Regions from separate parts of the Azospira sp. APE16 genome, predicted to be linked through region 2. Evidence: predicted binding sites of a transcription regulator. Region 2 holds the regulator's gene; the other holds the start of a gene.
The links. The regulator FNR, encoded in region 2, switches genes on or off when oxygen is low (the NO sensors DNR and NnrR bind a similar motif). The targets are predictions, from matches to a motif close to TTGANCTAGNTCAA.
Positions count from the first base shown of each region.

Region 1: a site for FNR is predicted at 6,369-6,382, ahead of ACLSSQ_RS04115 (thiamine pyrophosphate-dependent enzyme). Genes of this name have one in related genera too.

Region 1 is NZ_CP179682.1:807,081-822,502, reverse strand. It holds gene ACLSSQ_RS04140 (L-threonylcarbamoyladenylate synthase) at 123-1,133, opposite strand; gene ACLSSQ_RS04135 (5-(carboxyamino)imidazole ribonucleotide synthase) at 1,153-2,307, opposite strand; gene purE (5-(carboxyamino)imidazole ribonucleotide mutase) at 2,331-2,831, opposite strand; gene folD (bifunctional methylenetetrahydrofolate dehydrogenase/methenyltetrahydrofolate cyclohydrolase FolD) at 2,828-3,682, opposite strand; gene ACLSSQ_RS04120 (indolepyruvate oxidoreductase subunit beta) at 3,805-4,422, opposite strand; gene ACLSSQ_RS04115 (thiamine pyrophosphate-dependent enzyme) at 4,432-6,297, opposite strand; gene ACLSSQ_RS04110 (methyl-accepting chemotaxis protein) at 6,565-8,382, shown strand; gene ACLSSQ_RS04105 (DUF411 domain-containing protein) at 8,502-8,942, shown strand; gene ACLSSQ_RS04100 (YqaE/Pmp3 family membrane protein) at 9,032-9,226, opposite strand; gene ACLSSQ_RS04095 (BON domain-containing protein) at 9,230-9,889, opposite strand; gene ACLSSQ_RS04090 (phosphoheptose isomerase) at 9,886-10,479, opposite strand; gene ACLSSQ_RS04085 (exonuclease domain-containing protein) at 10,646-12,112, shown strand; gene ACLSSQ_RS04080 (GreA/GreB family elongation factor) at 12,158-12,607, opposite strand; gene ACLSSQ_RS04075 (TetR/AcrR family transcriptional regulator) at 12,967-13,557, opposite strand; gene ACLSSQ_RS04070 (HPP family protein) at 13,667-14,161, shown strand; gene ACLSSQ_RS04065 (aldehyde dehydrogenase family protein) at 14,228-15,422, opposite strand, start outside.
Region 2 is NZ_CP179682.1:2,916,836-2,932,257, reverse strand. It holds gene ACLSSQ_RS13990 (PHA/PHB synthase family protein) at 1-1,438, shown strand, start outside; gene ACLSSQ_RS13985 (NAD(P)H-dependent flavin oxidoreductase) at 1,559-2,722, shown strand; gene ACLSSQ_RS13980 (chemotaxis protein) at 2,719-3,384, shown strand; gene ACLSSQ_RS13975 (MBL fold metallo-hydrolase) at 3,384-4,124, shown strand; gene ACLSSQ_RS13970 (hemerythrin domain-containing protein) at 4,247-4,699, shown strand; gene ACLSSQ_RS13965 (DUF2249 domain-containing protein) at 4,696-4,935, shown strand; gene ACLSSQ_RS13960 (hypothetical protein) at 4,994-6,292, shown strand; gene ACLSSQ_RS13955 (NnrS family protein) at 6,308-7,525, shown strand; gene ACLSSQ_RS13950 (SirB2 family protein) at 7,545-7,931, shown strand; gene ACLSSQ_RS13945 (hemerythrin domain-containing protein) at 7,942-8,520, shown strand; gene fnr (fumarate/nitrate reduction transcriptional regulator Fnr) at 8,617-9,363, opposite strand; gene hemN (oxygen-independent coproporphyrinogen III oxidase) at 9,515-10,912, shown strand; gene ACLSSQ_RS13930 (sulfite exporter TauE/SafE family protein) at 11,042-11,728, shown strand; gene ACLSSQ_RS13925 (universal stress protein) at 11,748-12,176, shown strand; gene ACLSSQ_RS13920 (heavy metal translocating P-type ATPase) at 12,360-14,795, shown strand; gene ACLSSQ_RS13915 (heavy-metal-associated domain-containing protein) at 14,949-15,155, shown strand; gene ACLSSQ_RS13910 (ferrous iron transport protein A) at 15,233-15,422, opposite strand, start outside.

The sequences.
Region 1 (15,422 bases), 1.7 Mb from region 2:
GACTAGAAGCCCCTCTGCGGGGGCCGCAACACGAACCGTTGAACCACCATCGGCGCTCCGGCGCCTTTTTTTCATGGTGGCAGAAAAAGCAAAAGGGGCCAACAAGTGCCGGCCCCCAGGAATCACTCGCCCGAACCGAAGGCGGCCCGCCGCAGACGGTCGGCAACCGCCGCCCAGGCTGGGCCTTCCGGCAACGCCTCGACCACGATGGTGTCGGCACCGGCGCCATCCAGCTCCCGCAGGGCCCCATAGAAGCCGTGGGCGTAGCCCGCCGGATCGGCCGGCAGCATCTTCCACACATGGGGCATGCCCGCATGGGGCGGCTGACTGTGGCAGATGACGCCGCAGAAGCCGCCGCGGTGGCGCACCACGTTGAGAAAATCGAGAAGACGCTCCCGGGCCACCACTTTGAGCCGGGTGCGGGGGGCGTAATGGGCCTCCAGGGTGCCGGAAGCCCGGGGCACGGTGCCCAGGGGCTTTTCCGGCCGGACACCGATGACGGTCTCGATCTGCTCCGGGGTGATGTGGCCGGGCCGCAGCAGCCGGGGGACACCGGAAGAAAAATCGATGATGGTGGATTCGATCCCCACCGGGCAGGCTCCGCCGTCCAGGATAAAGGGCACCCGCTCGCCCAGCTCGTCAGCCACATGCTGGGCGGCGGTGGGGCTGATACGGCCGAAACGGTTGGCCGAAGGGGCAGCCACACCACCGCTGCCGCCGGCCTGGGCAAAGGCCCGCAGCAGCGCCAGGGCCACCGGATGGCCGGGCACCCGCAGCCCCACCGTGTCCTGGCCGCCGGTCACGGCATCGGGCACCCAGGGCTGCTTCTTGAGAATCAGGGTCAGAGGACCGGGCCAGAAGGACTCGGCCAGTTCCCAGACGGCATCGGGAATATCTGCGGCCCAGCGTTCGATCCAGTCGTGTCCGGGCAGATGGACGATGAGGGGATGATCCGCCGGACGCCCCTTGGCGGCGAAGATCTTGGCCACCGCCTCCGCATTGGAGGCATCCGCCCCCAGACCGTACACCGTCTCGGTGGGAATGCCCACCAGCTCGCCGGCCTGGAGCAGTTGCACCGCCCGATCGATGTCGGCCGGGCTGGGCGGGCAGGCGGAAATGGCGGCGGCTTGCATCAGGATTCCGGCGCCCCTTTTACTCGTCCCGGATGCCGATGGCGGCGCGGGCCGCCATCGCGGCCTGCTGCACCTGCACCGGGTCTTCGCCGATGACGGTGAAGTGGCCCATCTTGCGGCCCGGGCGGGCGTGGTGCTTGCCGTAGAGGTGCAGCTTCAGATTGGGTACCGCATAAAGCTTGGACCAGTCCGGCTCCCGGTAATGCTCGACCCCATCCTTCTCTCCGTACCAGATGTCGCCCAGGATATTCACCATGACGGCGGCGCTGTGGGCCCGGGCTTCACCCAGGGGCAGGCCGCAGAGAGCCCGCACCTGCTGTTCGAACTGGTCGGTGACGCAGGCATCCAGGGTGTAGTGGCCGCTGTTGTGGGGCCGGGGCGCCATTTCATTGACCACCAGCCGGCCGCGGGAGATGAAGAACTCCACCCCCAGAGTGCCGATGTAGCCCAGCTTCTCGGCGATGCGCTCGGCGATTTCCTGGGCGCTGTCGGCGGTGCAGGCGGAGGCCCGGGCAGGGACGATGGAGACATCCAGGATGCCCTTGCGGTGCTGGTTCTCGCCCACGGGGAAGCAGGCCACCTTGCCGTTTTCATCCCGGGCCAGGACCACGGAGACTTCGTAATCCAGGGGCAGCTTCTGCTCCAGCACGCAAGCCTCGCCCTTGAAGCCGCGGAAGGCGGCCAGGGCCTCCTCCCGGCTGTTCACCACGGCCTGACCCTTGCCGTCGTAGCCGAAGCGGGCCACCTTGAGGATGCCCGGGAACAGGCCGGCACTGGCCGCCTCCAGGTCGGCCTCGCTGCGGATGGCGGCGAAGGGGCCGTGGGGCAGGCCGTTATCCTGGAGGAAGGTCTTCTCGACGATGCGGTTCTGGCAGACGGAAACAGCCGCCGCAGCGGGACGCACCGGCAGGAACTTGGCCAGGTAGTCCAGGGTGTCGGCAGGAACGTTCTCGAATTCGGTGGTGATGGCGGCACAGCCCTGGGCCAATTCGTCCAGGGCGGCATAGTCGTCGTAGGCGGCCGCCAGATGGCGCTCGGCGATCTGGCCGGCGGGACTGTGGGGGTCCGGGTCCAGGACCCAGACCTTGTAGCCCATTTCGTGGGCGGCAGAAACGAAGAAGCGGCCGAGTTGGCCGCCGCCGAGCATGCCCAGGGTGGCGGGAGGCAGGATCATGGCCATGGTTTCCCGGTCTCCGCTCACACTTCCGGCAGCTTCATGGCCAGAACCTTCTCGCTCTGGGCCTGACGGAAATTGGCCAGCTTCTCGGCCAGCTCCGCATCATGGGTGGCCAGCTGGGCCACGGCGAAGAGGGCGGCGTTGGCGGCACCGGCTTCGCCGATGGCGAAGGTGGCGACGGGAATGCCCTTGGGCATCTGCACGATGGAATAGAGGGAATCCTGGCCGGAAAGGTGCTTGGAGGGCACGGGCACGCCCAGCACCGGCACGATGGTCTTGGAGGCCAGCATGCCCGGCAGGTGGGCGGCACCGCCGGCACCGGCGATGATGGCCTTGAGGCCCCGCTCGGCAGCCACGGCGGCGTAGTCGAAGAGCAGGTCCGGCGTGCGGTGGGCGGAAACGACGCGGGCCTCGAAGGGCACGCCGAATTCCTTGAGCATGACGGCGGCCGCCTGCATCACGGGCCAGTCGGAATCGGAACCCATGACGATGCCGATCACGGGGTGCTTGGGCTGGTTCATTGCGCTGCCTTTCGCTCGGCGGCCTCGATGGTGTTGGCCAGGAGCATGGTGATGGTCATGGGGCCGACGCCGCCGGGCACCGGAGTGATGAGGGAAGCCACTTCCTTACAGGAATCGAAATCCACGTCGCCGCACAGCTTGCCGTCAGGCAGACGGTTGATGCCCACGTCGATGACCACGGCGCCGGGCTTGATCATGTCGCCGGTGATCATGCGCGGACGGCCCACGGCGGCCACCACGATGTCGGCGCGGGAGGTGTGGAACAGCAAATCCTTGGTCTTGGAATGGCAGATGGTGACGGTGGCGCCCGCATTGGTCAGCAGCAGGCCCATGGGCTTGCCGACGATGTTGGAGCGGCCCACCACCACGGCTTCCTTGCCGGTCAGGTCCACGCCGCCCTTTTCGAACATCTTCATGACGCCGTAGGGAGTGCAGGGAATGAAGCGGGGATTGCCCTGGGCCAGGGCGCCCACGTTCTCGGCGTGGAAGCCGTCCACATCCTTCTCGGCGGAAATGGCCTCGAGCACGGCTTCTTCGTCGAAGTGCTTGGGCAGGGGCAGTTGCACCAGGATGCCGTGCACCTTGGGATCGGCGTTCAGTTCGGCAATCTTGTCCAGCACCACCTGGGGATTCACATCCTTGTCGTAGGTGATCTTCTCGGAATACAGGCCCACCTTCTCGCAGGCATTGACCTTGTTGCGCACGTACACCTGGGAAGCGGGGTCTTCGCCCACCAGAATGACCACCAGGCCGGGGCGGTGGCCCTTGGCCGTCAGGGCTGCGACGCGGGACTGGAAGCTTTCGCGCAGCTCCTGGGCCAGCGCGTTGCCGTCGAGAATTTGTGCCGTCATGGATTTCTCTGCCAACAAAAAAGAAAAGGGGAAAGGCGAATGCCTTTCCCTTTGAATTGCCGCAATTTTATCAGAACCCCGGGGAGAATGGACCCTCCCCCGGATCGCGGCCTGCCCGAGGCTCAGGCCAGAGCCGCTTCGGCGGTGGCGGCCACCGCGGCCCGACCGGCGGCAAAGGCCTTGCGGTTCTGCTCCACCACCTTCTCGCCCTTGCGGGCGAAGCGCTGCAGGATGCAGTTAAGCAGGATGTCGGCGGAGAAGGGCAGATGGTCGGCCACCGCCCCCAGCATCACCGTGTTGCCAAGGCGGATGTCCCCCAGATCCTTGGCGATGGCCATGGCGTCGAAGGCCACCACGCGGCAGCCGGAATCCTTCATGGAACCGACAGGATCCGCGGGGTAGTCGTAGAGCCCCAGGTCCACCACCGGCGGGGTCAGCTGGGCGGTGTTCATCAGGGCGATACCCTCGGGTACCAGCATGTGGCGCCAGCGCATGGCCTCGGCCGCCTCGAAACCCAGCAGCACATGGGCGGTGCCCGGGGTGATCTGGGGCGACAGTACCTTGGGGCCGAAACGCAGATGGGAAGAGACCACGCCGCCGCGCTGGGCCATGCCGGCCACTTCGGTCTTCTTCACGTCGTGGCCCAGGGCGATGGCTGCCTCGGCCAGGATTTCCGTGGCCGTCATGACCCCCTGGCCGCCGATGCCGACAACAAGAATATTGGTCGTTGCAATGCTCATGGCGCGCTCTCAGTGCTTCTTGAGGATGTTGATGGGCACCACCGTCTCCGCATGGACGATGGCATCGGGGGCGCAGGGCTGGACGCAGAGGCCGCAGCCGGTACAGGCAGCAGTCTCGATGCGCACGAAGTTGAGGTCCACTTCCCGGCCGTTGGGCTTGATGGCCTTTTCCCGCCGGGTGACGTGGATCGCCGGGCAGCCCACTTCGACGCAGTTGCCGCAGCCGGTGCACTTGTCGTCCATCACCGTGAAGGGCTTGAGCTTGTGGTAGGCCTCGGTCAGCACGCAGGGCTGGTCGGTGATGATGACGGAAGGCTCGGCTACCTTGACCTCCTCGCGGATGGCCTTGAACAGCACCGGCAGCTCGTAGGGGTTCACCTTGTGCACCCGCTCCGGCTTCACGCCCAGGGCCTGCACCAGCTTGACGAAATCCACCCGCGGCGCTTCGTTGCCGTGAATGTCCAGGCCGTTGCCCGGGTTGTTCTGGCCGCCGGTCATGCCCACGGCCCGGTTGTCCAGCAGCAGCACGGTGACGTTGCCCTGGTTGTAGACGATATCCAGCAGGCCCTGCATACCCATGTGCAGGAAGGTGGAATCGCCGATCACTGCCAGAATCCGCTTGTCCTTGTCCGACTCGCCCCGGCCCTTGTCCAGGCCCAGCGCCACTCCCATGGATGCCCCCATGGAAATGCACGTATCCAGGGCGTTCCAGGGGTGGCCGGCCCCCAGGGTATAGCAGCCGATGTCGCCGGCGATGGTGATGTTGCGCACCTGGGACAGGGTGTAATAGACGCCCAGGTGGGGGCAGGCCACGCACATGGTGGGCGGCCGCGGGAACACCTGCATCGGCGCCACCGCGGTGACGGCCGGCACCGGTTCGCCGCGCAGCTTGGCGATGGCGGCCTTGAGCACAGGCGGCGCCAGCTCGCCGATGCGGGGCAGGATGTCCTTGCCGTGCAGGGCGATGCCCTGGGCCTTCAGCTCGGTTTCCAGCAGGGGCTCCACCTCTTCCACCACCACCACTTCGTCGCACAGGGCCGCCAGTTCGCGGCACTTGTCGATGGGTGCCGGGCAGGAGAAGCCGAGCTTGAGCACCGGTGCCTCGGGGAAGGCTTCCTTGACGTGCATGTAGGCGGGGCCAGAGGTGATGAAGCCGAGGCGGCGGTCGCTGCCGGCCTCGATCACGTTCAAGGGAGAAACCTCGGCCTCGGCCTTGAGAGCGGCTTCCCGCTCGAACATCAGGGGCAGGCGGCGGGCGGCGCCGGAGGGGGTCATCACCCAGCGGGCCGGCTCCTTCTTGAAACCGGCACCCACATGCTCCTGACGTTCGCCCACGGTGACCAGGGCCTTGACGTGGCAGATGCGGGTGGTGAGGCGCAGGATCACCGGCACCTGGAAGCGCTCGGACAGCTCGTAGCCGAGCTTGGTCATCTCGTAGGCTTCCTGGGAATCGGCGGGCTCCAGCACCGGCAGGTGGGCGAAGCGGCCCCAGTAGCGGGAATCCTGCTCGTTCTGGGAGGAGGAGAGGCCCACGTCGTCGGCCACGGCGATCACCAGGCCGCCGGCGACGCCGGTCAGGGTCAGGGTCATGAGGGCGTCGGAGGCCACGTTCATGCCCACGTGCTTCATGCAGCAGAAGGAGCGGGAACCGGCGTAGGCCGCGCCCACCGCCACTTCCAGGGAAACTTTTTCATTCACCGACCACTCTGCGTAGAGGTCCGGATAGGTCGAAATGACTTCCAGCATTTCCGTCGCCGGCGTGCCCGGATAGGCCGCGGCAACCTTGACGCCGGCCTCCCAGACGGCGCGGGCAACGGCTTCGTTGCCGGACATGAGCAACCGGCTCTGGGCCGGCACGGGCGCAATAGCGGCCATGTTGTCTCCCCCTGCTTTGTTTCAGGTGTTGATAAAGCGGGGGATGTTAACAGGCTCCATACGGTGGCGTCTTGACACAAGTCAACGACACGGAGGGGATAGATGCCTGAAAACAATGACTTCTGGCCATGAAAAAGGCATGCATTGCAGTCGCTTTGAAAATGCATCGCATTACCCGGTAACCCCCCTAGTTTCGGCAACCGGATTTGCGTATTACCATTGGTCCCACCGCGAAAAACGTGAAATAGTTGGCACAGGAGACCCGGAATGAATAATGCACCGCAGCAAAAGAGTGCGTTCTGGCAGTTGTACGAAAATATAGAAAAAACCTTCTTCAATTCACTTTCGAAGAAACTGTCCAGTTTTCTGCTGCTTTTCTGCGTAGACCTGGGTTATCTGGGCGTCTATTTCTACCAGCAAAACACCATCCAGCAATTGCTGCATAGCGGCAATGCCAGCCCCGAACTGCTCGCCCGCATCGGCGCCAGCCTGGATAGCGGCCTCTACATCATGGGCGGGCTGACCCTGCTGGCCCTGGCCATGAACATCGGCCAGATCCTCTACCTGCGCCACCTCATCGTGCGGCCGGTGAAGGTCATCACCGGCATCTTCAACGAGATCGCCCGGGGCGAAGGGGATTTCTCCCGGGACCTGCCCCTCATCACCCAGGACGAATTGCGGGAGCTTTCCGCCGGTTACAACCGCTTTGCCGAAAAGATGCGGCAGATCATCGGCGAAGTGCGCAAGATGTCCGTCAGCATCGCCCGGGAGGCGGTGCTGGTGAAGGCCCGGGTCGAGGACACGGTAAAGAGCGCCCGGGAACAGGTACGCCTGACGGAGACCGTGTTCACCGCCAGCAGCGAAAGCACCCGGGCCATCCAGGACGTTTCCGGCAGCACCCACGCCATTTCCGACTCGACCCACGGCAACCTGGACATCGCCCGGCAATCCCTGGGCGAGATGCAGGACATCGCCGGCAAGATCAACGCCGTCAGCGACAAGGTGACCCGTTTCAACCAGACGGTGGACGACCTTTCCCACCGCTCCGAGAGCGTCAAGCAGATCGCCGCCCTGATCCGGGACGTGGCCGACCAGACCAATCTGCTGGCCTTGAACGCCGCCATCGAGGCGGCCCGGGCCGGCGAGGCGGGCCGCGGCTTCGCCGTGGTGGCCGACGAGGTGCGCAAGCTGGCGGAGCGGGTGAACAAGGCCACCGCCGAAATCGCCGGCAACATCAACGGTGTCATCACCCTGGTGGAAAACACCCGTAGCGAAAACGACGAGATCAACGCCGACGTGCTGCAGACCCGGGAGGTGGTGAGCCGCTCCGCCGAGCAGTTCCAGCGCATGGTGGGGGATTTCGAAGGCACCAGCGAAAAGCTGCTGCAGATCGCCGCCGCCATGGAGGAACTGTCCGCCACCAACGAGCAGGTGCATGAGAATGTGGACGGCATCCACCGCCTCTCCGGCAGCGTCGCCCAGCACATGGAGGAATCGGAACAACGCACCCTGGAGCTGGCCCAGGCCACAGAAGCAGTGCAGGAGCTGGTGTCCCGCTTCAAGATCGGCGCCGGCGCCTTCGACCAGGCGGTGGACCGCACCCGCCGCTTCCGCGACGACCTGCAGGCCGAACTGGAAGCCATGGCCAAGCGGGGCATCAACATCTTCGACCGCAGCTACCAGCCCATTCCCGACACCAACCCGCAGAAATACAAGGTCAGCTGGGGCGACACCTATGCCCAGACCTGCCAGGGCCTGCTGGAAAGCTGTCTCAAGGACATCCCGGGCTGCGCCTTCGCCGTGGGCATGACCAGCGACAGTTACCTCTCGGCCCATAACCTGAAGTACTCCAAGCCCCTCACCGGCGATTACGAGACCGACCTGGTGGGCAACCGGGTCTGCCGCAAGTTCGAGCGCCCCTCGGAACTGCGCTCCGCCGCCAACACGGAACCCATGCTGCTGCAGACCTACCAGCGGGATACCGGCGAAGTGCTGTGCGACATCGCCATGCCCATCTACGTCGGCGGCCGCCACTGGGGCAACGTGCGGGTCGGGGTGCCGGCCGACGCCCTGCTTGCCATGTGAGAAGCCGGAGCCGCCCCGGGTTCGCGCCCGGGGTGCCCAATTCCCCAATCCTGATCCAGGACAAAGCCGGGCGAACTTAGTCCGGCGACAATGTGCCACCGACCTGCCGAAGGAAAGCCATGACCAAGACTCCCCTCCTCGCCGCCGCCCTGCTGGCCCTGGGCGCCCAACTGGCCCACGCCGCCCAGCCCCTGCCCGCGGTGGATGTTTACAAGAGCCCCTACTGCGGCTGTTGCGGCCAGTGGGTGGAACACATGCAGGCCGCCGGGTTCTCCGTGCGCAGCCACAACGTGGACGACGTACCCGCCGCCCGCAAGCAGCTGGGCATGCCGGACAGCCTGGGTTCCTGCCACACCGCCCGCATCGGCAACTACGTCATCGAGGGCCATGTGCCCGCCGCCGACGTCCAGCGCCTGCTCAAGGAAAAGCCCAAGGCCGTGGGCCTGGCGGTGCCGGGCATGCCCCAGGGAGCCCCGGGCATGGAAACGGCCCGTCCCCAACCCTACGACACCCTGCTGGTGAGCAACGACGGCCAGACCCGGGTCTTCGCCCGGCACTGAGACGAGCCCGCCGGGAAATAGCGGCAAAAGGCAGCAAACAAAAAAGGGGCCGATGGCCCCTTTTTTCAATGGCGATGCTCCGCCAGGCGCTAGTCCGGCCGCCCCATGGCATCGCGGATGGCCTGCTTCGTGTTCTCCTGGTGGATGATGAAGAAGGCGACGATGGTGGCCGGCAGCCAGCCGATCAGGGTCACCTGCAACACCAGGAGAACGATGCCCACCATGACGCGGCCCTTCAGCATGACCGCCAGGAAGGGCAGGAACAGGGCCAGGATGTAGGACATGGCTCAGCCGCCGGCGCGGGGTGAGGTGCTCTGCTTGGGATCCTGCTGCTGGCGCAGGTCCAGATCCTTGGCCTGGGCATCGCTGATGATCTCCAGCACATTCACCACCTTGCGCACGCCGGCAGTGGTGCGCGCCACCTCGATGGCGGCCTTGGCCTCGCGCTCGGTGACCATGCCCAGCAGGTACACCACGCTGGCTTCCGTCACCACCTTGACGTGGTTGGCGGAGAAGCGCTGGGCGTCGATGAAGCGGGCCTTCACCTTGGAAGTGATGTAGGCATCGTTGCTGCGGGCGGACAGGGAACTGATGCCCGCCACCTGCAGGTCGTTGGTGACGCCGGCCACATTGGGCACGGCGGCGACGATCTGCTCGGCCTGGGCCTTGGCCTCCTCGCTGACCGCTTCGCCCGTCAGCAGCACCTTGCGATTGTAGCTGGTGACATTGACGTGGAGCTTGTCCTTCAGCTGGTCGGAGAGACGGCTGGCAGCCTTCACCTCGATGCCCTCGTCTTCCACATAGGTACCGGAAGAACGGCGGTCGGTGGCCATCAGCACGCCGGCGGTGACGCCGCCGGCAACCACGGGGAAACAACCCTGCAGGGTCGGCACCAGGGCCGCCAGCAGCAGGGGCAGGGCGATACGGGATTTCAGGGACTTCATCATTCTTCAACTCCCAGCAAGAGACAGTCGATGCCGTCGCAGATGCAGTGGATGGACAGGAGATGGACTTCCTGAATGCGGGCGGTACGGTCGGCCGGCACGCACAGGTGCACATCGCCCTCCCGCAGCATTTCGCCGATCTTGCCGCCGCCCTTGCCGGTCAGGGCCACCACCCGCATGTCGGCATCGTGGGCAGCCTGGATGGCTTCCATGACGTTGCCCGAATTGCCGGAGGTGGAGATGGCCAGCAGCACGTCGCCGGAGCGGCCCAGGGCCCGCACCTGCTTGGCGAAGATGACGTTGTAGGCGTAATCGTTGGCGATGGCGGTAAGAATGGAGCTGTCCGTGGTCAGGGCGATGGCCGCCAGTTCCTGGCGCTCGGCCTCGAAACGCCCCACCAGCTCGGCCGCGAAGTGCTGGGCGTCGGCGGCGGAACCGCCGTTGCCGCAGGCCAGGATCTTGCCGTCGTTCACCAGGCAATTGACCATGGTTTCCACCGCTTCGGCGATGGGGGCGGCCAGCAGTTCGACGGCGTCCAGCTTGGTCTGGGCGCTGTCCTGGAATTGCTGGCTGATGCGGGAAATCAAATCCATAGTGGTTTGAGGCAGTTGCGTTGGAAAAGTGAGGGCCATTCTAACATGGGGCCTTCGCCGCCCCGGGGTAACGGCTTGTAACGGGTGGTGGCGCAGCGGCGGCACGTATTGTCGCCCCCGGGCGAGAGGGCTAGACTTCACCCCCCGCTCAGCCCCGGTGCCCTGCATGGCCGACCAGCCCTTCGTCTCTCCCCCCGCCCCAGCCCCTTTCCGCGAACCTTTGGTGTTCGTGGACCTGGAGACCACCGGCGCCAACCCGGTACGGGATCGCATCACCGAAATCGGCATCGTCGAGGTCTCGGCCACGGGCGTGACCCAGTGGAGCAGCCTGGTCAATCCGGGTATCCCCATCCCGCCCTTCATCCAGGGCCTGACCAACATCAGCGACGAGATGGTGGCCGACGCGCCGCCCTTCGCCGACCTGGCCGAAGAGGTGCTGGGGCGCCTCAAGGGACGCCTTTTCGTGGCCCACAACGCCCGCTTCGACTACGGCTTCCTCAAAAACGAGTTCCGCCGCCTGGGCCTCAAGTTCCACGCCACCGTGCTGTGCACCGTCAAACTGTCGCGCAAGCTGGAGCCCCAGCACCACCGCCACAGCCTGGACGCCCTGGTGGAACGCCACGGCCTCTACGACGAGCACCGGCACCGGGCCCTCTCCGACGCCCGCCTGATCCACCAGTTCTGGGACCGCCTGCACGGCAAGTACGCCCCCGAACCCATCTGGGCCGCCGTGGAGACCCTGACCCAGCGCCCCAAGCTGCCACCCCACCTGCCGCCGGAAGCCCTGGACGACCTGCCGGAACTGCCCGGCGTCTATCTGCTGTACGGCCAGGAGGCGGACGGCGAGCCCCTCTACATCGGCAAGAGCAGCAACCTGCGGCAGCGGGTCTTCTCCCACTTCTCCGGCGACCAGAAGGACGCCCGGGATACGGCCATGGCCGCCCAGGTATACCGGGTGGAATGGCGGGAGACCGCCGGCGAACTGGGCGCCATGCTGCTGGAGGCCAAGCTGCTGCAGGCCCACCGCCCCAGCCTCAACCGGCACCAGAAGAAGGGCGGCGAGCTGTGCGCCTGGCAGCTGGTGCAGGAGGCGCCCGGCGACTTCCGTCCCCGTCTGGTGCTGGCCGACGAACTGGACTTCGGCCGCAGCCCGGACCTCTACGGCCTCTTCAACTCGGCCAAGGAAGCCCGCAACAGCCTGAAGAAGATCGGCGACGCCCACCACCTGTGCCACGTCCTCCTGGGCCTGGAGAAGCAGCGCCCGGGCAAGCCCTGTTTCGGCCACCAGATGCACAACTGCAAGGGCGCCTGCTGCGGCAAGGAGAGCCTCAGCCAGCACAGCGCCCGCCTGATGGCGGCCCTGGCCAAGCTCAAGATTAAGGAGTGGCCCTACGCCGGCCCCATCGGCCTGGTGGAAAAGGACGACTTCAGTTCCACCACCGACCTGCACGTGGTGGACCATTGGGCCTACCTGGGCACCGCCCAGCGGGAAGAGCAGGTGTGGGAAATCCTGCAGCAGCAGGGCAGCCGCCCCGCCGCCTTCGACCAGGAGACCTACCGCCTGATCAACAAGGCCATCGCCCAGGGGGCGGTGGAGGTCCGGGAACTGACGCCGCCCGTGCAGGCGGCATGAAAAAAGGCGCCCGCGGGCGCCTTTTCTACGACTGGGCCGCAGGCCTCACATGGTCAGCCAGCCCCGGGCTTCCGGCTGGAAGGGCAGGTCGGCAATGATCCAGCGGCCTTCGCTCCAGCCTTCCATCTCCAGGCGCACCGGATCGCCGACGCGCAGGCCGAAAATGGCCGAACCGAGGGGGCACAGCACCGACCAGCAGCCTTCGTCCGGATCGTGGTCTTCCGGATAGACCAGGGTCACTTCCCGGCGGCGGCCGCTGTCGGCATCGCTCAGCACCACGGTGGAATTCATGGTCACCAGGTTGGGCGGGATGGCTTCCGGCGGCACCGGGTTGGCGGCCCGCAGACGGCGCAGCACAGTGCCGGCAGAAACGTGGATGCTCTGGTCCCGCAGGTAGAGGCGTTCGATCAGCCCCACCAGGCGCTCCTGGTCCAGGGCGGAAATGATCAGGGCTCCCGGGGCGGGGAAAATCTGGGCGGTTTGGGATTGGGGCATGGCAGCTCCTCACGACAGGCCGTCCGACTCGAGGGTCGGCGCGGCAACAAACAGTAAAAATTGGGGAATGGGGTACAGGGTGAAACCGGCAACACGCCCGGCAGCGACCGTCTCGGCAGCGCTACCGGGCCGGCGGGAGACAGGCCGGGAAACGCCGGCCGCCCCACCCGGACTGCGCCGCCAGCTGCCGCGCAGCCGCCATCCGGGCCTCGCCACGGCGGGCGCCCCGGAAGAAAATGGCGGCAAAAAAAGCTGACGGCATGATAGCTGCACCAACATGGGGCACAAAGATGATGGCGCCAGTCTAGCCCAACCCCCGGCCGGGGGTAGTCGGCCAAACACTTACGTCGATATACGGACTATTCGGCGCCAAACTCCGCTTCAACACGCTGCAACAGCCAGCGCCCGTCTTCGACCAGCAGTTCGCCTTCGCCCATCTGGCTGCGCACGATCAGCCCTTCCACCACCACCATGGCGCAGCGGGCCGCCATGGTGGCCCGCTCGCCCAGGCGGGGGGCCAGCCACTCGGCCAGGAGGCGCTGCAGGTCATCCTTGTGGGCCCGGGCAATGGCGGCGACGCCGGCGATGCCCTCCCCCACTTCCGCCACCGCGTTGATGAAGGCGCAGCCCCGGTAGTCCGGCTCCGCCGCCCAGGCCAGCAGGATGTCGACAACGGCGGCCAGTTCCGGCGGCCGGGCCGCCAGACGGGCCTGGAAGCCGGCCAGCCAGCGCCGGTGGCGCCCTTCCAGGTAAGCCCGGATGAGGTCGTCCTTGGCCGGGAAGTGACGGTAGAAGCTCATCTTCGCCACGCCGGACTCGGCAATGATGCGGTCGATGCCGACGCCCCGCAGGCCGTGCTGGTAGAAGAGCCGGGAAGCGGTTTCCAGGATGCGGGCCCGGGCCCCTTCCGGGTTGGGATCGTCGGGCGGGGCCAGCAGTGTGTCGGTCATGGGAGGTTCCAGAAGGCGGCGGCTGAAAAACGGAATGACGCCACATTGACAGACGGATCTGTCTTGCGCAATATACAGACCTGTCTACATCAATTCCCGAGGAATGCCCATGCTCCCGTTGTCCGCCGCCAAGGCGCCGCCCGCGCCACCCCTGGCCTATATCGCCATTTCCATGCTCGGTGCCGCCGTGGCCATCGGCAGCATCGCCGGACTCAGCCTGTGGAGCGGCACTCCCTGGCTCATGGCGCCCTTCGGCGCCACCTGCGTGCTGGCCTTCGGCCTGCCCGACAGCCCCCTGGCCCAGCCGCGCAACATCGTCGGCGGCCATCTTCTGGCCACCGCCGTCGGCCTGGCGGTGCTGCATACCCTGGGGGACGGCTGGCTGGCCTCGGCCCTGGCAGTGGGACTGGCCCTGGGCCTGATGCAATGGACGCGCACGGTGCACGCCCCCGCTGGCGCCAATCCGCTGCTGGTCCTGGCGACCAAGCCGGCCCTGGGCTTTCTCTTCAGCCCGGTACTGCTGGGTGCCCTGGTCATCGTCGCCTGCGCCCTGGCAGTCAACAACGCCCGGCAGCGGGGCAGCTATCCCAAGTACTGGTATTGAGGCCGGAGGCGGCCAGGGCCGGGGCACCTGCCCCGCGCCTGGCCGGCCGCGTCGACAGAGGCCCTATTACCGCTGGGGCAGCTGGATGGACTGGGTTTCCAGGAAGTCCTCCACCCCGTGGCGCCCCAGCTCCCGGCCGTAGCCGGACTGCTTGAAGCCGCCGAAGGGCGCCAGCAGGTTGAAGAAGGCGCCGTTGATATCCACCTGGCCGGCCCGCAGGCGGCGGGCGAAGGCCAGGGCCCAGGCCTCGTCAGCGGACCACACGGCAGCCGCCAGGCCGTAGTCGGTGCCGTTGGCGATGGCCTCGGCCTCCGCCTCGTCCTGATAGGTGAGGATGGCCAGCACCGGGCCGAACACCTCCTCCCGGGCCAGGGCGGCATCGGGCCGCACCCGGCCGAACACCGTGGGCCGCACGTAGTAGCCGGTGGGCAGGCCTTCCGGCGCGGCGCTGCCGCCGCACAGCAGCTCGGCGCCTTCGGCCACGGCCTGGTCGATCATGGCCCGCACCCGCTGCCGCTGCTGGCCGGAAACCAGGGGACCGAGACGGCTACCCTCCGCCAGGGGATCGCCCAGGGTGTAGGCCGCCGCGGCCTGCACCGCCAGGGCGGCAGCCTCGGCATAGCGCTCTTGCGGCACCAGCAGCCGGGTCAGGGCTGAGCAGGCCTGGCCGGAATTGAGGAAGCAGCCGGCCACCGTGCCTTTCACCGCCGCCGCCAGATCCGCATCCGGCAGCACCACGGAGGCGGACTTGCCGCCCAGCTCCAGGGACACCCGCTTCACCGTGGCCGCCGCCACCGCCGCCACCCGTTTGCCGGCGGCGGTGCTGCCGGTGAAGGAGACGGCCGCCAGGGCCGGATGGGCGGCCAGGGCCTCGCCCACCACCGGGCCGTAGCCGGTGACCAGGTTGAAGACGCCGGCAGGCAGCCCCGCCGCCTCGATCACCTCGGCCAGGAGAAAGGCGTTGAGGGGCGCCACTTCCGAGGGCTTCAAGACCACCGTGCAGCCGGCGGCCAGGGCGGCGCCGACCTTGGCGGCGATCTGGTGCAGGGGGAAGTTCCAGGGCGTGATGCAGGCCACCGGACCGGTGGGAACCTTCAGCACCAGGGACTGACCGATGCGCTCCTCGGCGAAACCCTCGGCGGCGATGCGGGCGCAGGCGGCGAAGGTGAAGATGGGATTGCCGGCCTGGACCCGGGTGGCCAGTTTCACCGGCATGCCCACCTCGCTGGCGATGAGGCGGCCCAGCTCATCCTGGCGGGCC
Region 2 (15,422 bases):
CCCGACCTGGGACATCATGAAGGAGTGGTATCTGGCCATGACCCACCGGCTGGAGGACATGTACTTCGAGACCCCCGGACTGTCGGACAAGGAGCGCCGCCGCGCCGCCTTCTGGCTGCGCAAGTGGCTCAATGCCGTGGCGCCCACCAATTTCTTCTGGACCAACCCGGTGGCCCTGCGCAAGTTCGTCGAGAGCAAGGGAGAGTCCCTGGCCCGGGGCATGGAGAACTATCTCAAGGACAGCCAGTCCGGCACCGTGCGCATGGTGGACGAGGATGCCTTCAAGGTCGGCGTCGATCTGGCGACCACGCCCGGCCAGGTGGTGTTCCGCAACCGCCTGGTGGAACTGATCCAGTACACCCCGACCACGGCCCAGGTCTACAAACAGCCCATCGTCATCGTCACGCCCTGGATCAACAAGTTCTACATTCTGGACCTGACCGCCAAGAAGAGCCTGGTGCGCTATCTGGTGGAGAAGGGCTTCACGGTTTTCATCACCAGCTGGAAAAATCCGACCGAGGACATGTCCCAGGTCACCTACGAAGACTATGTGACTGAGGGCGTGCATGAGGTCATGGAAGCCGCCCGCACCATCTGCAAGGTGCCTCAGGTCAATGCGGTGGGCTACTGCATCGGCGGCACCACCCTGACGGCTTACATGGCCTGGGCCAACCGCAAGTTCGGCAGTGCCGACAAGGTGCCGGTGTCCTCCTGGACCCTGTTCACCACCCTGACGGATTTCTCCCGTCCCGGCGACATCGAGGTCTTCGTGGATCCGGCCAGCGTCAAGTGGATCGAGGATTCCATGGCCAAGAAGGGCTACCTCGACGGCAAGGAAATGATGTCCTCCTTCCGCATGCTGCGTTCCAACAGCCTGATCTGGCACTACTACGTGCACAGCTACCTCTACGGCGAGCCCCTGGCGCCTTTCGACGTGCTGTTCTGGAACGTGGACAGCACCCGCATGCCTTACGCCATGCATTCCTACTACCTGCGGGAGATGTACCTCAACAATAATCTGGTGAAGAAGGATGCCCTTACCATCGGCGGTGAGGCCATCGACCTGGAACGCATCACCCAGCCTCTCTATGCAGTGACGGCGGAGGACGACCATATCGCCCCCTGGCGCCAGTGCTATCGCATCCGCAAGTACGTCAGTGCGCCGACCCGGTTCGTGCTGTCCACTTCCGGCCACATCCTCGGTATCGTCAATCCGCCGGTGAATCCGCCCAAGCGCAGCTACTGGGTGGGCGAGCCGGAGCGGGGCGAGAATATCGAGCGTTGGGAAGCGGCGGCCGAGAAGCGTCCTGGCAGCTGGTGGGAGGACTGGGTGCAGTGGCTGGTGCCCAAGAGTGGCGCCCTGGTGGCCCCGCCCAAGCCCCACAAGGATTTTCCGGCCCTGGCGCCGGCGCCGGGCACCTACGTGCTGGAACCCTGAGGCAGGCATGGGAAGGGGAAAGCCCGGCGGGGGAGCTACGACAAAAGGCTTAATCCAGATCAAGCCAAGCATCCCGGATTGTGATATCGTGGGCGGCTTTGTTTTTAGGCCCCAGACTCGATGAGCTCCACCGCTTTCCCCCCTCTCAAAATCAAAGGTAAGACCCTGGTGCCCATCGTCCAGGGGGGAATGGGGGTCGGTATTTCCGCCCACCGCCTGGCTGGTACCGTCGCCTCCCTCAACGGGGTGGGGACCATCGCCAGCGTCGATCTGCGCCGCCACCACCCGGACCTGATGGCCGAGACCGGCCGTTCCCGCAACCGGGAAGCCATCGAAAAGGCCAACCTGATCGCCCTCGACCGGGAAATCAAGATGGCCCAGGACATCGCCCAGGGCCGCGGCGTCATCGCCGTGAACGTCATGCGGGCGGTGACCCAGTACCAGGATTACGTGCGTCAGTCCTGTCAGTCCGGCGCCGAGGCCATCGTCATGGGTGCCGGCCTGCCCCTGGATCTGCCCGAATTGACCGAGGGCTACCCGGACGTGGCCCTGGTGCCCATTCTTTCCGACGTGCGCGGCATCGTGCTGCTGCTGAAGAAATGGATGCGCAAGAACCGCCTCCCCGACGCCATCGTCATCGAACATCCCCGCTACGCCGGCGGCCACCTGGGTGCCGCCAAGAAGGAGGATGTGAACGATCCCCGCTTCAACTTCGAGGTGGTCATCCCCGGCGTGCTGGAAGCCTTCGAGGAAATGGGCATTGCTTCCGAGAAGATTCCCCTGATTCCGGCTGGCGGCATCAACAGCCACGAACGGGTGCGGGAGCTGATCGACATGGGCGCTGCCGCCGTGCAGCTGGGCAGTGCCTTCGCCGTGGCCGAAGAGGGCGACGCCGACATCGAATTCAAGAAGGTCCTGGCCGGCGCCAAGGACAAGGACGTGGTGGACTTCATGAGCTGTGCCGGCCTGCCGGCCCGGGCAGTGAAGACCCCCTGGCTGGAAAAGTACCTGAACCGGGAAGAAAAGCTCATGGCTGCCGCCGCCGGCAAGGAGCACAAATGCACCCTGGCCTGGGACTGCCTGCTGCAGTGCGGCCTGCGGGACAGCAACCCCAAGCATGGCCAGTTCTGCATCGACAACCAGTTGGCTGCCGCCGTCACCGGCGACGTGCAGAAGGGCCTTTTCTTCCGCGGCGCCTCCAGCCTGCCGTTTGGTTCCGCCATTCGCCCCGTGCGAGAATTGATGCATTATCTGCTGACTGGCGAAAAACCCGTCTTCACATGACCTCCACGGCGCTGCAGGTTTCCGACACCTACCCGGCATCCCATTCCGGCATTCGTGCCGCGGAAGGAACTGCCGGGGCGTCCCTGGACCTGCTGCGCATCGTGCGCATCAACGAACAGATCAAGGCGGTGGTGGCCGTCGCCTTCAAGATCAACATCATGGCCCTGAACGCCATCTTCCTGGCCAAGCGGGCCGGCAGTGCCGCCCTCGGCTTCGGCGTTCTCTCCAACGAATTGCGAGTCTTCTCCCGGGACCTGCGGACCCAGATGGAGTCCCTGCGCCAGCTGATCCACGCCTCCGTGGTGGAAGTGTCCCGCCTGCTGCAGCATTCCCGCTATTCCCGCCTGCTGGCGGCCGGTGTCCAGCTTTCCGGCGGCAACGCCCGCCTGGAAGAGGTGCTGCGGCGGCGCGACCGGGAGGCCCAGGTGCGGCGCGAGACCCTTTCCCGCCTGCGGCGCGAGCTGAAGCTGGCCCTGGAAGATGCTTTCCAGCTGGTGGAGCTGGGCGGCGTGCTGGCCAAGTCGGCCAAGATCGAAGCCGCCTACGGGCAAAGCTTTGCCGGGGCCCTGGCCCAGGTTTCCGGCGAGTTCGACGGCATTGTCGAAGAGATCCGCGGTTCCCTGGAGACCCTGAAAAAATCCAGCTTCTTCGGGGGGAGATAATGAAAAAGACCCAGACCATCTTTCAGGACGGCACCCACAAGTGGGTGGCCATCGTGCGCGATCCGGAACGTCCCGACTCCCTCATCGACACCAATGAGTACCTGGTGGCCAACGGCGTCCAGGGGCTGATCCTGGACCCGGGCGGCGCCGAGATTTTCCCGGCGGTGTTCTCCGCCCTGGCGGCCGAGTTCGATCCGTCCGCAGTGGTCGGCCTGTTCGCTTCCCACCAGGACCCGGACATCATCTCCTCCCTGGCCATGTGGCTGGAATTCAATCCCAAGATGCACTGCTACACCAGCTGGCTCTGGGAGAGCTTCATTCCCCATTTCGGCGGCACCAGCGACACCTTCGTGCCCATTCCCGACGAGGGTATGGAGATCGGCCTCAACGGCCTCACCCTGACGGCGGTGCCGGCCCACTACCTGCATTCCTCCGGCAATTTCCACCTCTACGACCGCCAGGCCCGCATGTACTTCTCCGGCGACGTCGGCGCAGCCCTGCTGCCGCCCGAGGAGGCAGGCCTGTTCGTCGAGGATTTCGACCGCCACATCAAGCACGCCGAAGGCTTCCACCGCCGCTGGATGGGCTCCAACGAAGCCAAGCGCCGCTGGTGCGAACGGGTGGCCCAGATGGAAATCGACATGCTCTGCCCCCAGCACGGCGCCATCTACCAGGGAGCCGACGTGCAGCGCTTCATCAACTGGTTCGACGAGCTGCAGGTCGGCATCCTGCGCGGCTGAACGGCCTCCCGCCCTCCTGTTTCGCCCGGCGCCGGACACCTGTCCGGCGCTTTTGATTCCAGTCAAGGAGTCCTCCTGCCGGGCTGGGCAGAATCCGCCTGAACCCCAGAGAGGAAGCAGGCATGACCCCCATCCGAGACTACATGAGTGGCGACCACCGCCGCTGCGACGACCTGTTCGCGGCCGTGGAGCAGTCCCTCTCCCAACCCGACCCGGCCCTGCCGGCCCGGCTCTTCGCCGATTTCTGCCAGGCCACCCTGGCCCATTTCCAGGCGGAGGAGGAAACCCTCTTTCCCGCCTTCGAGCAGGCCACCGGCATCCGCATGGGGCCCACCCAGATGATGCGGCTGGAACATGTGCAGATGCGCAGTCTCATGGACGAGGCGCGCCAGGCCCTGGCCGCCGGCGACCAGGACGACTACCTGGGGGCGGCCGAGACCCTGCTGATCCTCATGCAGCAGCACAACCTGAAGGAAGAAAACGTCTTGTATCCCATGTGCGACGAACATCTGGCCGGGCATGCCGGCGAGCTGCTGCCCCTGCTGCAGAAGACCACCGGGAGTGCCCAGTCATGAGCGCCCGCGACGAAGCCGCCCTGGTGGTGGATGCCCGCATGATGGAGCCGCCCGAACCCTTCGTGCGCACCATGGAGGGCCTGGATGAGCTGAAGGACGGGGAAAAGATGCTGCTCCTGCTCTACCGGGAGCCCCATCCCCTGTACCGCACCCTGGTGAACAACGGCTATACCTACCGTTCCCAGACCGCAGAAGACGGCACGGTGGAGATTCTCATCTGGAAGGTGGCGGCCTGAGGTCCCTGGCGCCGGCCCGTCGCCGCTGATCGTCACGCCGCCGCCCAGGACGCTTCCCATGCAAGCCATGCTGTCCTTCGACCAGGCCCCGCCCCTGGCGGCGCCCCTGCGCTTCTTTCTCAGCGCCCCCCTGTTCGCGGCGGCCGCCGGCCTGCTCCTGCTGATCCTCGGGCCGGAGCTGCTGGCCTCCCGCTGGACCGCCGGGGCCCTGGCCTTCACCCATCTGCTGACGGCCGGCTTCATGTTGCAGACCATGGTCGGCGCCCTGCTGCAGATCCTGCCGGTGGCCACCGGCGCCGGCGTGGCCCGGCCCCTGGGCGTGGCCCGGGCGGTGCACGGCCTGCTTACCCTGGGGCTGCTGTTCCTGGTGGGGGGCTTCCTCACCTACCGCAGCGAACTGTTCCAGGGCGCCCTGTTGTGTCTCGGCGGCGGCGTCCTCATCTTCCTCGTTGCCGTCGGCCGGGCCCTGGCCCAGATTCCCATGGGCAGCACCATCCAGTGGGCCCTCAAGCTGGCCGTGGCCGGCCTCGGCGTGACGGTGCTGCTGGGCCTGTCCATGCTGGTCAACCTGGCCTGGGGGCTGTCCTGGCCCCTGCTGGAAATCACCGGCATCCACCTGGCCTGGGGCCTGGTGGGCTGGGGCGTGCTGCTGCTGTCCGGCGTCGCCTACGTGGTGGTGCCCATGTTCCTCCTGACGCCGGCTTTTCCCGGCTGGCTGACCCGGCTCCTGGCGCCCCTGCTGTTCCTGCTGCTGGCCCTGTGGAGCGGCGCCGAGGCGGCCGGCTGGGGCGGTGCCCCCCTCCTGGCGGCCCTGGTGGCGGCCGGTTGCGGCACCTTTGCCCTGGCGACCCTGTGGTTGCTGGTGCGCAGCAAGCGGGCCCGGCTCGATGCCACCCAGCGCTACTGGCGGCTGGGGCTGGCCTGCGCCGTCGGCGGGGCGGCCCTGTGGGCGGTGGGGCAGCTGTGGCCGGCCCTGGGCCTGTGGCCCGGGCTGCCCCTGCTGCTGGGCATGCTCCTGCTGGTGGGCGGGTTCATGTCGGTGATCACCGGCATGCTGTACAAAATCGTGCCCTTTCTCATCTGGCTGCATCTGCAGAACGCGGGCCAGGGCCGGGTGCTGGCGCCGAACATGAAGCGCATCCTGGCCGAGAGCGCCATGGCGCGGCAGATGGCGGCCCATGCCGCTTCCCTGGTCCTGCTGCTGGCCGCCGTGGTCCGCCCCGCCTGGTTCGCCTGGCCGGCCGGACTGGCCCTGCTGCTGTCCAACCTGTGGCTGCTGGTGAACCTCTGGCGCTGCCTGCAGGTCTATCGGCGGCATCTACGGCATATCGGCGAGCAGCTCGCCACGGCTGCCTGATTTTTCGGAGATTCCATGTTCAAGGCCTTTTTCAGCGCCCCCCACCGGGTCATGTTCGCCCTCGGCGCCCTGCAGAGCCTGCTGGCGGTGCTGTTCTGGGCGGTGGACCTGGGCGGCCGCTATGCCGGCCTCTATGGGGCTCCGGCCTGGGCCCTGCCCGGCATCTGGCTGCATGGGGCCCTGATGCTGTTCGGCTTGTTCCCGCCCTTCATCTTCGGTTTTCTCATGACGGCCCTGCCCAAGTGGGTGAGCGCCCCGGCCCTGACGCGGGGCCAGTACCTGCCGGCCTTCGCTCTGCTGGCCGGCGGCTGGCTGCTCTTCTGGGGCGGCCTGCTGGCGGCGCCCCTGGCCGTGTCCGGCCTGGTGGTGGCGTCCCTCGGCTGGCTGTGGGGCTTGGTCGCCCTGGCCCGGGCCGTGACCTGGCCCCAGCCCCGGGGCTTCGCACCGGACCGTTCCCACGCCTACGCGTTGCTGGCCGCCCTGGGGCTGGGCCTGGTCGCCCTCTGGGCCTATGCCTGGGGCCTGGCGGTCATGGCCGGCGACGGGGTGCGGGCCGGCATCGAGCTGGGGCTGTGGGGCTGCCTACTGCCGGTGTTCTTCATCGTCAGCCATCGCATGCTGCCCTTCTTCACTGCAGCGGTGCTGAAGAACTACACCATCTACCGGCCCATGCCCCTGCTGTGGCTGGTGCTGGCCTGTTTCCTCGGCCACGCCCTGCTGGCCCTGGTCGGCTGGCACGGAGCCCTGTGGCTGCCGGACGCCGTTGCCGCCGCTGTGGTCATTCATTTCTCCTGGAAGTGGCAGCTTCGGCGCAGCCTGGCGGTGCCCATGCTGGCCATGATCCATGGCGCCACCGTCTGGCTGGGCCTGGGGCTGGTGCTCTATGCCTGCCAGGGACTGGCCCTGGCGCTGGGCGGCAGCTTCGGCGGCCTGGCGCCCCTGCACGCCATCAGTATCGGCTATTTCGTTTCCATGCTGCTGGGCATGGTCACCCGGGTCACCCTGGGGCATTCGGGCCGGCCCATCAACGCCGGGGATCAGACCACCTGGCCCCTGTTCTGGCTGTTCCAGAGCGTGCCCCTGCTGCGCATCGCCGGCGAGTTCCTGCCCCTGTCCGGCCCCTTCAACCTGCAGTGGCTGGCCAGCCTGGCCTGGCTGCTGGTGTTCGCCCTGTGGGTGCGGCGCCACGGCGCCATGTACCTGCGGCCCCGGCCCGACGGCCAGCCCGGCTGACGGATCGCGGAGCCATCCCATGTACCTGGCCCTCAAGCATCTGCACATCACCTGCGTCGTCCTCTCCGGCCTCGGATTCCTCCTGCGCGGATTCTGGATGCTGCAGGAGTCGCCTCGACTGCAGGGGCGCCTGCCGCGGGTGGCGCCCCATGTGGTGGATACCCTGCTGCTCGGCAGCGCCCTGGCCCTGGCCTTTCTCTCCGGCCAGTATCCCTTCGTCCAGGGCTGGCTGACGGCCAAGGTGCTGGCCCTGCTGGCCTACATCGGCTGCGGCAGCGTGGCCCTCAAGCGGGGGCGCAGCAAGGCGGTGCGGGGCATCTTTTTCGTCATGGCCCTGTCGTGTTTCGCCTATATCGTTTCCGTTGCCCTGACGCGTCATCCCGCCGGCTTCTTCGCCGGTCTGTGAAAGGAATTGCATGAGCCACAGCCTGTTGGGCGCCGCCGCCCCCAGTTTCGACGAACCCCTGGAAATGCTGGATGCCTGCCACGGTCGCATCCAGGCCCAGATCGAGACCCTGCGTCGCCTGGTGCAGCACCTGCCCCGGCACGGCGCTGACCAGGCTGCCCGGGAGGCGGCCCAGGGCGTGCTGCGCTATTTCTCCGTGGCCGCTCCCCATCACCATGCGGACGAGGAGGATGACCTCTTTCCCGCCCTGCGGGCGAGCCAGGCGGTGGCCCGGGAAGCGGCGGTGGCGGCCCAGGTGGAGGCCCTCATCGAGCGCATCCTGGCCGATCACCGGCGCATGGACCGGGCGCGGGATGAGGTGCTGGCCCGCCTGCAGGCCATCGTCGCGGCCCAGCCGGGGGAATGCAGCGAGGCCCTGCCGGCGGCCATGGTGGAAGGGCTGGCCGAGCTTTATCTGGGACACATCGATCTGGAAACCCGGGAGCTGCTGCCCCTGGGGCGGCGCCTGCTGTCCCCCGAGCAGGCGGCCGCCGTCGGCCGCAGCATGGCGGCGCGGCGGGGGGCGGTGTTTCCGGAAGGGGAGCAGTAGGACTGCCGGCACTCCTGGACTAAGCCCGGGCAATAATCCGGGCAATAAAAAAAGCGGCTCCGCGGAGCCGCTTTTTTGTTTGACGCTTGTCCGGGATCAGGCCGACTGGTGGGTCATCAGCTTTTTCAGGCCCGGGATGTCCAGGATGCGGATGTGCTTCTGCTGCACGGCGATCAGACCTTCTTCCTGGAAGCGGGAGAAGGCGCGGGAAACGGTTTCCAGCTTGAGGCCCAGGTAGCTGCCGATTTCTTCCCGGGTCATGCGCAGGTAGAACTCGGCGTGGGAATAGCCGCGGGCGGTGAAGCGCTGGGAGAGATTGAGGAGGAAGGCGGCCAGCCGTTCTTCTGCCCGCATGGTGCCGAGCAGCATCATGACCCCATGGTCGCGCACGATCTCCCGGCTCATCACCTTGTGGAAGTGGTGCTGCAGGGCCACGATCTCCCGGGACAGGCCTTCCAGGCGGGGGAAGGGGATGATGCAGACTTCACTGTCTTCCAGGGCCACCGCGTTACAGGAATGGTGTTCGGTGCTGATGCCGTCCAGGCCCAGCAGCTCGCCGGCCATCTGGAAGCCGGTGACCTGGTCGCGGCCGTCTTCCAGCAGCACGTCGGTCTTGAAGAAACCGGCGCGGATGGCGTAGATGGATTCGAAGGCCTCCCCGGCCCGGTACAGGTGGTCACCGCGCTTGATCTTGCGGCGGGTGCTGACCAGTTCGTCCAGCTTGGACATCTCGGTCTCGTTGAGACCGTAGGGAAGACACAGTTCTTGCAGGTTACAGTTCGAGCAGGCGGTCTTGATGACCGACAGGGTAATTTCTTGGGCGCTGGTCTTCTTCAACGGCATGCTGTTCCTCGCTGGGCCAAGGGCGTTCGGATGGTGGTAACCTGCGCCGGAAGGCCCTTTGGAAGCCTTTGATCCAGGTCAACGTGCCCCAGTTCCTGCACCACGATAATAAGCCGCACCTAATGTGTGGTTCTGCAACGACTGTTTTTCAATGACATTTACCGCCAACAACCTGGTTTTCGATCCCCAGATCATCCGCCGCTTCGACGTCAATGGACCGCGCTACACGTCCTATCCGACGGCTGACCGTTTTGTCGAAGCCTTCGATGCCGAGGCCCTGAAGCTGTGGTTGGGCAAACGCAACATCGGCGGTATCAGCCGACCGCTGTCATTATACTTCCACATCCCCTTCTGTAACACCATCTGCTACTACTGCGCCTGTAACAAGATCATCACCAAGGATCACGGCCGCAGCGCCAAGTACATCAAGTACCTGGGCAAGGAGATGGCCCTGCAGGCCGAGTACCTGCTGGACGGGGATCGGGAAGTCTCCCAGCTGCACTGGGGCGGCGGCACGCCCACCTTCCTCTCCCATGAGGAAATGCACCAGCTGATGGACCTCACCCACCGCCATTTCAAGCTGGTGGATGGGGCCGAGATTTCCATCGAAGTGGATCCGCGCAAGGTGGACCGGCCCACCGTGGCCCTGCTCGGCGAGCTGGGCTTCAACCGCATGAGCCTGGGCGTCCAGGATTTCGACGAGCGGGTGCAGCAGGCCATCAATCGCATCCAGACCGAGGAAGAAACCTTCACGGTGATGGACCAGGCGCGCAAGAGCGGCTTCAAGTCCATCAGCGTGGACCTCATCTACGGCCTGCCCCACCAGACGGTGATGGGCTTCAACCGCACCCTGGAGCGGGTCCTGGCTATGGACCCGGAGCGTCTCTCCATCTACAACTATGCCCACCTGCCGGGCCTCTTCAAGCCCCAGCGGCGCATCAACGAGAGCGACCTGCCCAACGCCGACACGCGCCTGCAGCTGCTCTCCCTGGCCATCAAGAAGCTGACCGATGCCGGCTACGTCTTCATCGGCATGGACCACTTCGCCAAGCCGGACGACGAGCTGGCCGTGGCCCAGCGCCAGGGCCGGCTGCACCGCAATTTCCAGGGCTACTCCACCCATGCGGACTGCGACATGCTGTCCTTCGGCATTTCCTCCATCGCCAAGGTGGGGCCCACCTACAGCCAGAACTACCGCACCCTGGACGAGTACTACGACCGCCTGGACGCCGGCGTGCTGCCGGTGCTGCGGGGCATCGAGCTGACCGCCGACGACCTGCTGCGCCGTTCCATCATCCAGGCCCTGATGTGCCATTTCGAAATCTCCACCGAGTCCATCGAAATCGCCCACCTGATCGACTTCAAGAAGTACTTCGCCGCCGAACTGGAGGACCTGAAGGAACTGGAGCGGGGCGGGCTGGTGAAGGTGGACGACAAATGGATCACCGTGCTGCCCCCGGGACGTCTCCTGGTGCGGGCCATCTCCATGGTGTTCGACAAATATCTGCGCGCCGATCGGCAGCGCACCCGTTACAGCAAGGTCATCTGACCGGGCTACGGGATACCGCGTTTAACTTGAGGCAAGCCTCAGGGGGGAAAAGCCGGGCGCTGGGGGAAACCCCAGTGCCCGGTATAATTTTGGCCATGGCCTTTTTCACTTTCCGCACGGCGCTCCCACGTGGCTGACTCCTTCCTGCCCACCCTGCTTTCCGTCCTCCTCGTCGGCTTTCTCGGCGGCACCCACTGCATCGGCATGTGCGGCGGCATCGTCGGCGCCCTGTCCCTGGGGCAGGTCGGAGGCAGCCGCTGGTCCCTGCATCTGGCCTACAACCTGGGGCGTATCGCCAGCTATGGCCTGGCCGGCCTCCTGGCGGGGGCCGTCGGCGCGGCCGGCGCCCACCTGGGAGAGCAATGGTCCCTGCGCCTGGTGCTCTACGTGCTGGCCAACCTGATGCTGGTAGCCCTGGGCCTCTATCTGCTCGGTGCCACCCAGGCCCTGGCGTGGACCGAGCGGGCAGGCCAGGGCCTGTGGCGCCGTCTGCAGCCCTTTTCCAAACGTTTTCTGCCCGCCCGCAGCCCGACCCAGGCCTTTCCCCTGGGCTTGCTGTGGGGCTGGCTGCCCTGCGGTCTGGTATACAGTGTGCTGACCACCGCCCTGGTGAGCGGCAGCGCCGCCCGGGGCGGCGCGGTAATGCTGGCCTTCGGCTTGGGCACCCTGCCCAATCTGCTGCTGGCCGGCCTCCTGGCGGCGCGGCTGAAGGATTTCGTGCGGCGCCCCTGGGTGCGCGGCATCGCCGGGCTGAGCGTGCTCGGCTTCGGCCTGTGGGGCCTGCTGGGTGCCTGGCGCCTGGCCCATAACATCTAGAAATGCTGAGGAGCAGACGATGCTGAATTTCCTGCTGGCGGTCGATGGTTCCGCTTGTTCCCTGCGGGCCGTGGATCACCTGATTTCCCGCCTCTCCTGGTACCGGGAAGTGCCGACGGTGCACCTGCTCTACGTGCATCCGCCCATTCCCGACGGCCGGGTGCAGCGCCACCTGGGCCACGAAACCCTGGAGCGCTACTACCGGGAGGACAGCGTGGAACGCCTGGAGGCGGCCGAGGCCAAGCTCAAGGCCGCCGGGGTGGCCTACCAGCGGCACATCCACGTGGGCCAGCCGGGGGCCGTCATCGCCCATCAGGCCGCTGAACTGGGGGCCGACCTGGTGCTGCTCGGCAGCCACGGCTGGAGCGCCATCGCCGGGGCCGTCATGGGCTCGGTGGCCACCCGGGTGGTGCATGAAACCACGGTGCCCGTCCTGCTGGTGAAATAGGCGGCAGGCCGTCTGCCAGCGCAGCCGGCCTGATCCCCGGCATGAGCGGGCGGGGAGGAGGGCTGCGTCCATCCCCGCGCAACGAAGAAACCCCTGGCCGTGCCGGCGGTCTGTAACCATGGGGTTTGAGCCCCTCTGTTACTGGCGGCTAAGGGCGCCTGCGCCCATAATTAGCCATTGCTAATGTTTCTTGCCGAGTTGCCCGTGTCCCAGTCCCCTGCCGCTCCTTCATCCTCCCGCCTCGACCTGCCCATTGCCGGCATGACCTGCGCCGCCTGTTCGGCCCGCATCGAGAAAGTGCTCAACCGCCTGCCTGGCGTGGAGGCCAGCGTCAATCTGGCGGCGGAGCGGGCCAGCGTCGCCTTGAGCGGCGGGGAAACCACGCCCCAGCGGGTGGTGGAAGCCATCGAGAAGGCCGGCTTTTCCGTGCCGCCGGCCACGGTGGAACTGGAACTCACGGGCATGACCTGCGCCGCCTGCGCGGCCCGCATCGAGAAGGTGCTGAACCGCCTGCCCGGCGTCGAAGGGGCGGTGAACCTGGCCGCCGAGCGGGCCCGCATCCGCTACGTGCCGGGTCTGGTGGAGACGGCCCGGCTGATCAGCGCCGTGGAAAAGGCCGGCTTCGGCGCCCGGGTCGCCAGCGACACCACCCGGGAAGAGGAAAAGGCCCGCAAGGCCGCCCATTATGCTGCCGAGAAGCGGCGCTTCTTCATCTCTGCCCTGCTCACCCTGCCCCTGGTGGCCCAGATGGTCACCATGTTCGGCCCGGCGCCGGAACATGGCCACAGCGATCTGCTGCCCCGCTGGCTGCAACTGCTGCTGGCCACCCCGGTGCAGTTCTGGATCGGCTGGCGCTTCTACGACGGCGCCTACAAAGCCCTGCGCGGCGGTGGCGCCAACATGGACGTGCTGGTGGCCCTGGGCACCACCATGGCCTACGTCTTTTCCCTGGTGGTGACCCTGGCCGGCCTGGAGCACCAGCACGTCTATTTCGAGGCTTCCGCCGCCGTCATCACCCTGGTGCTGCTGGGCAAGCTGCTGGAGGCCCGGGCCAAGGCCAAGACCACTGCCGCCCTGGAAGCACTGGTGCGCCTGCAGCCCAAGACCGCCCGGGTCGAACGCAATGGTGAACTGGTGGAGCTGGACGTGGCCCTGCTCATTCCCGGCGACGTCTTCATCGTCCGCCCCGGCGAAGCGGTGCCGGTGGATGGGGAGGTGATCGAGGGCGCTTCCAGCGTCAATGAAGCCATGCTCACCGGCGAGTCCATGCCTGTGGGCAAGCAGGCGGGCGACGGTGTCTTCGCCGCCACCAGCAACGGCCAGGGTATGCTGCGCTGCCGTGCCACCGGGGTCGGCGAACACACCCTGCTGGCCGGCATCATCCGCCTGGTGGCCGAGGCCCAGGGCTCCAAGGCCCCGGTGCAGCGGCTGGCCGACAAAATCTCTGCCATTTTCGTGCCGGTGGTCTGCGCCATCGCCCTGGTCACCTTCGGCCTGTGGTGGTGGCTGGGGGGTGATTTCACCACCGCCCTGGTCAATGCGGTGGCGGTGCTGGTCATCGCCTGCCCCTGCGCCCTGGGCCTGGCCACGCCCACCGCCATCATGGTGGGCACCGGCCGGGGCGCCGCCGCCGGCATCCTGGTGAAGAATGCGGAAGCCCTGGAGCGGGCGGAAAAACTGAAAGTGCTGGCGGTGGACAAGACCGGCACCCTGACCCGGGGCGAACCGGCGGTGACCGACATCGTCGCCCTGGGCGCCAGCGAAGACGAGGTGCTGGCCCTGGCGGCGGCCCTGGAGCAGGGCTCGGAACATCCCCTGGCCCGGGCCGTGCTGGCCGAACAGAAAGCCCGGGGCCTGGCGATGCAGGCGGTGAGCGGCTTTGCCGCCGTGGCCGGCCACGGGGTCGAAGGGGCGGTGTCCTCCCGGGCCCTGCTGCTGGGCAGCCCGTCCTGGGCGGCGGAGCGGGGTGCATCGGTGGAGAATGGCGTCCTTGCTGCCTTGCAGGGACAGGGCAAGACGGTGGTGGTGCTGGCCGAACAGCAGGCCGGTGGCAGCGTGGCCCTGGGCCTGATCGCCATCGCCGATCCCCTGCGGGAGAGTTCCAAGGCCGCGGTGGCGCGCTTGCAGGCCCTGGGTGTGGAAGTGGTGATGCTCACCGGCGACAACCGGGCCACGGCGGCGGCCATTGCCGCCCAGGCCGGTATCGCCCGTTTCGAGGCCGAAGTGCTGCCCGGCGACAAGGCGGCCGCAGTGCAAAAACTGAAACAGGGCGGCCGTCTGGTGGCCATGGCCGGCGACGGCATCAACGACGCCCCGGCCCTGGCGGCAGCCGACGTCAGCTTCGCCATGGGCGCCGGTTCCGACGCCGCGGTGGAGGCCGCCGACCTGACCCTGGTGAAAAGCGACCTCATGGGTGTGGCCCACGCCATTGCGCTTTCCCGGGCCACCCTGTCGAAGATCCGGCAGAACCTTTTCTTCGCCTTCATCTACAACGTGCTGGGCATTCCCCTGGCCGCCTTCGGCCTGCTCAACCCGGTGGTGGCCGGCGCCGCCATGGCCTTGAGTTCGGTCTCGGTGGTGAGCAATTCCCTGCTGCTGCGGCGCTGGTTGCCGAAATAAGGGCGTTAGCCACAGAGGACACAGAGTTCACCGAGGGTTCTTTGTCGTTGCTGATGTGGGTTCTGCGTCGACCACCGGCCTGGAAGGCGCCGATGGTTTTAAACTCTGTGTTCTCTGTGCCCTCTGTGGCCAAGTTTTTTAAGTGAGGATTCCATGGCAACAACAACCATCCCCGTCGGCGGCATGAGCTGCCAGAAATGTGTGGCCTCCCTTACCGGCGTGCTGTCCAAGCTGCCCGGGGTGGAAAAGGCCGAAGTGGTGCTGGAGCCGGGCCAGGCCACCGTCACCTTTGATCCGGCCCAGGTGGGCGAGGCCCGCCTGCGGGAAGCGGTGGAGGACGCGGGCTTCGACGCCCTGTAAGTCTCCCGCTCCCGGCATGAAAAAGCCGCCTGCCCGTTGCCGGGCGGCGGCTTTTGTTTTGTGGGGCGGCCGAGCGCTCAGGCCGGCGTCGCCTCCACCCAGATGCGATGGGCGATCTCGTGTTCCAGGGCCAGTTCCACCTGTTCGCAAAGGACCACGGTGAGGGGCTGCTGGCGCAGCACCTGGATGGCGTGGGGCGGCACCAGGCCGTAGGCGTGGAGCTGTTCGGCCAGCACTGCGGGGATGTCCGCATCGAAGTGGGCCAGG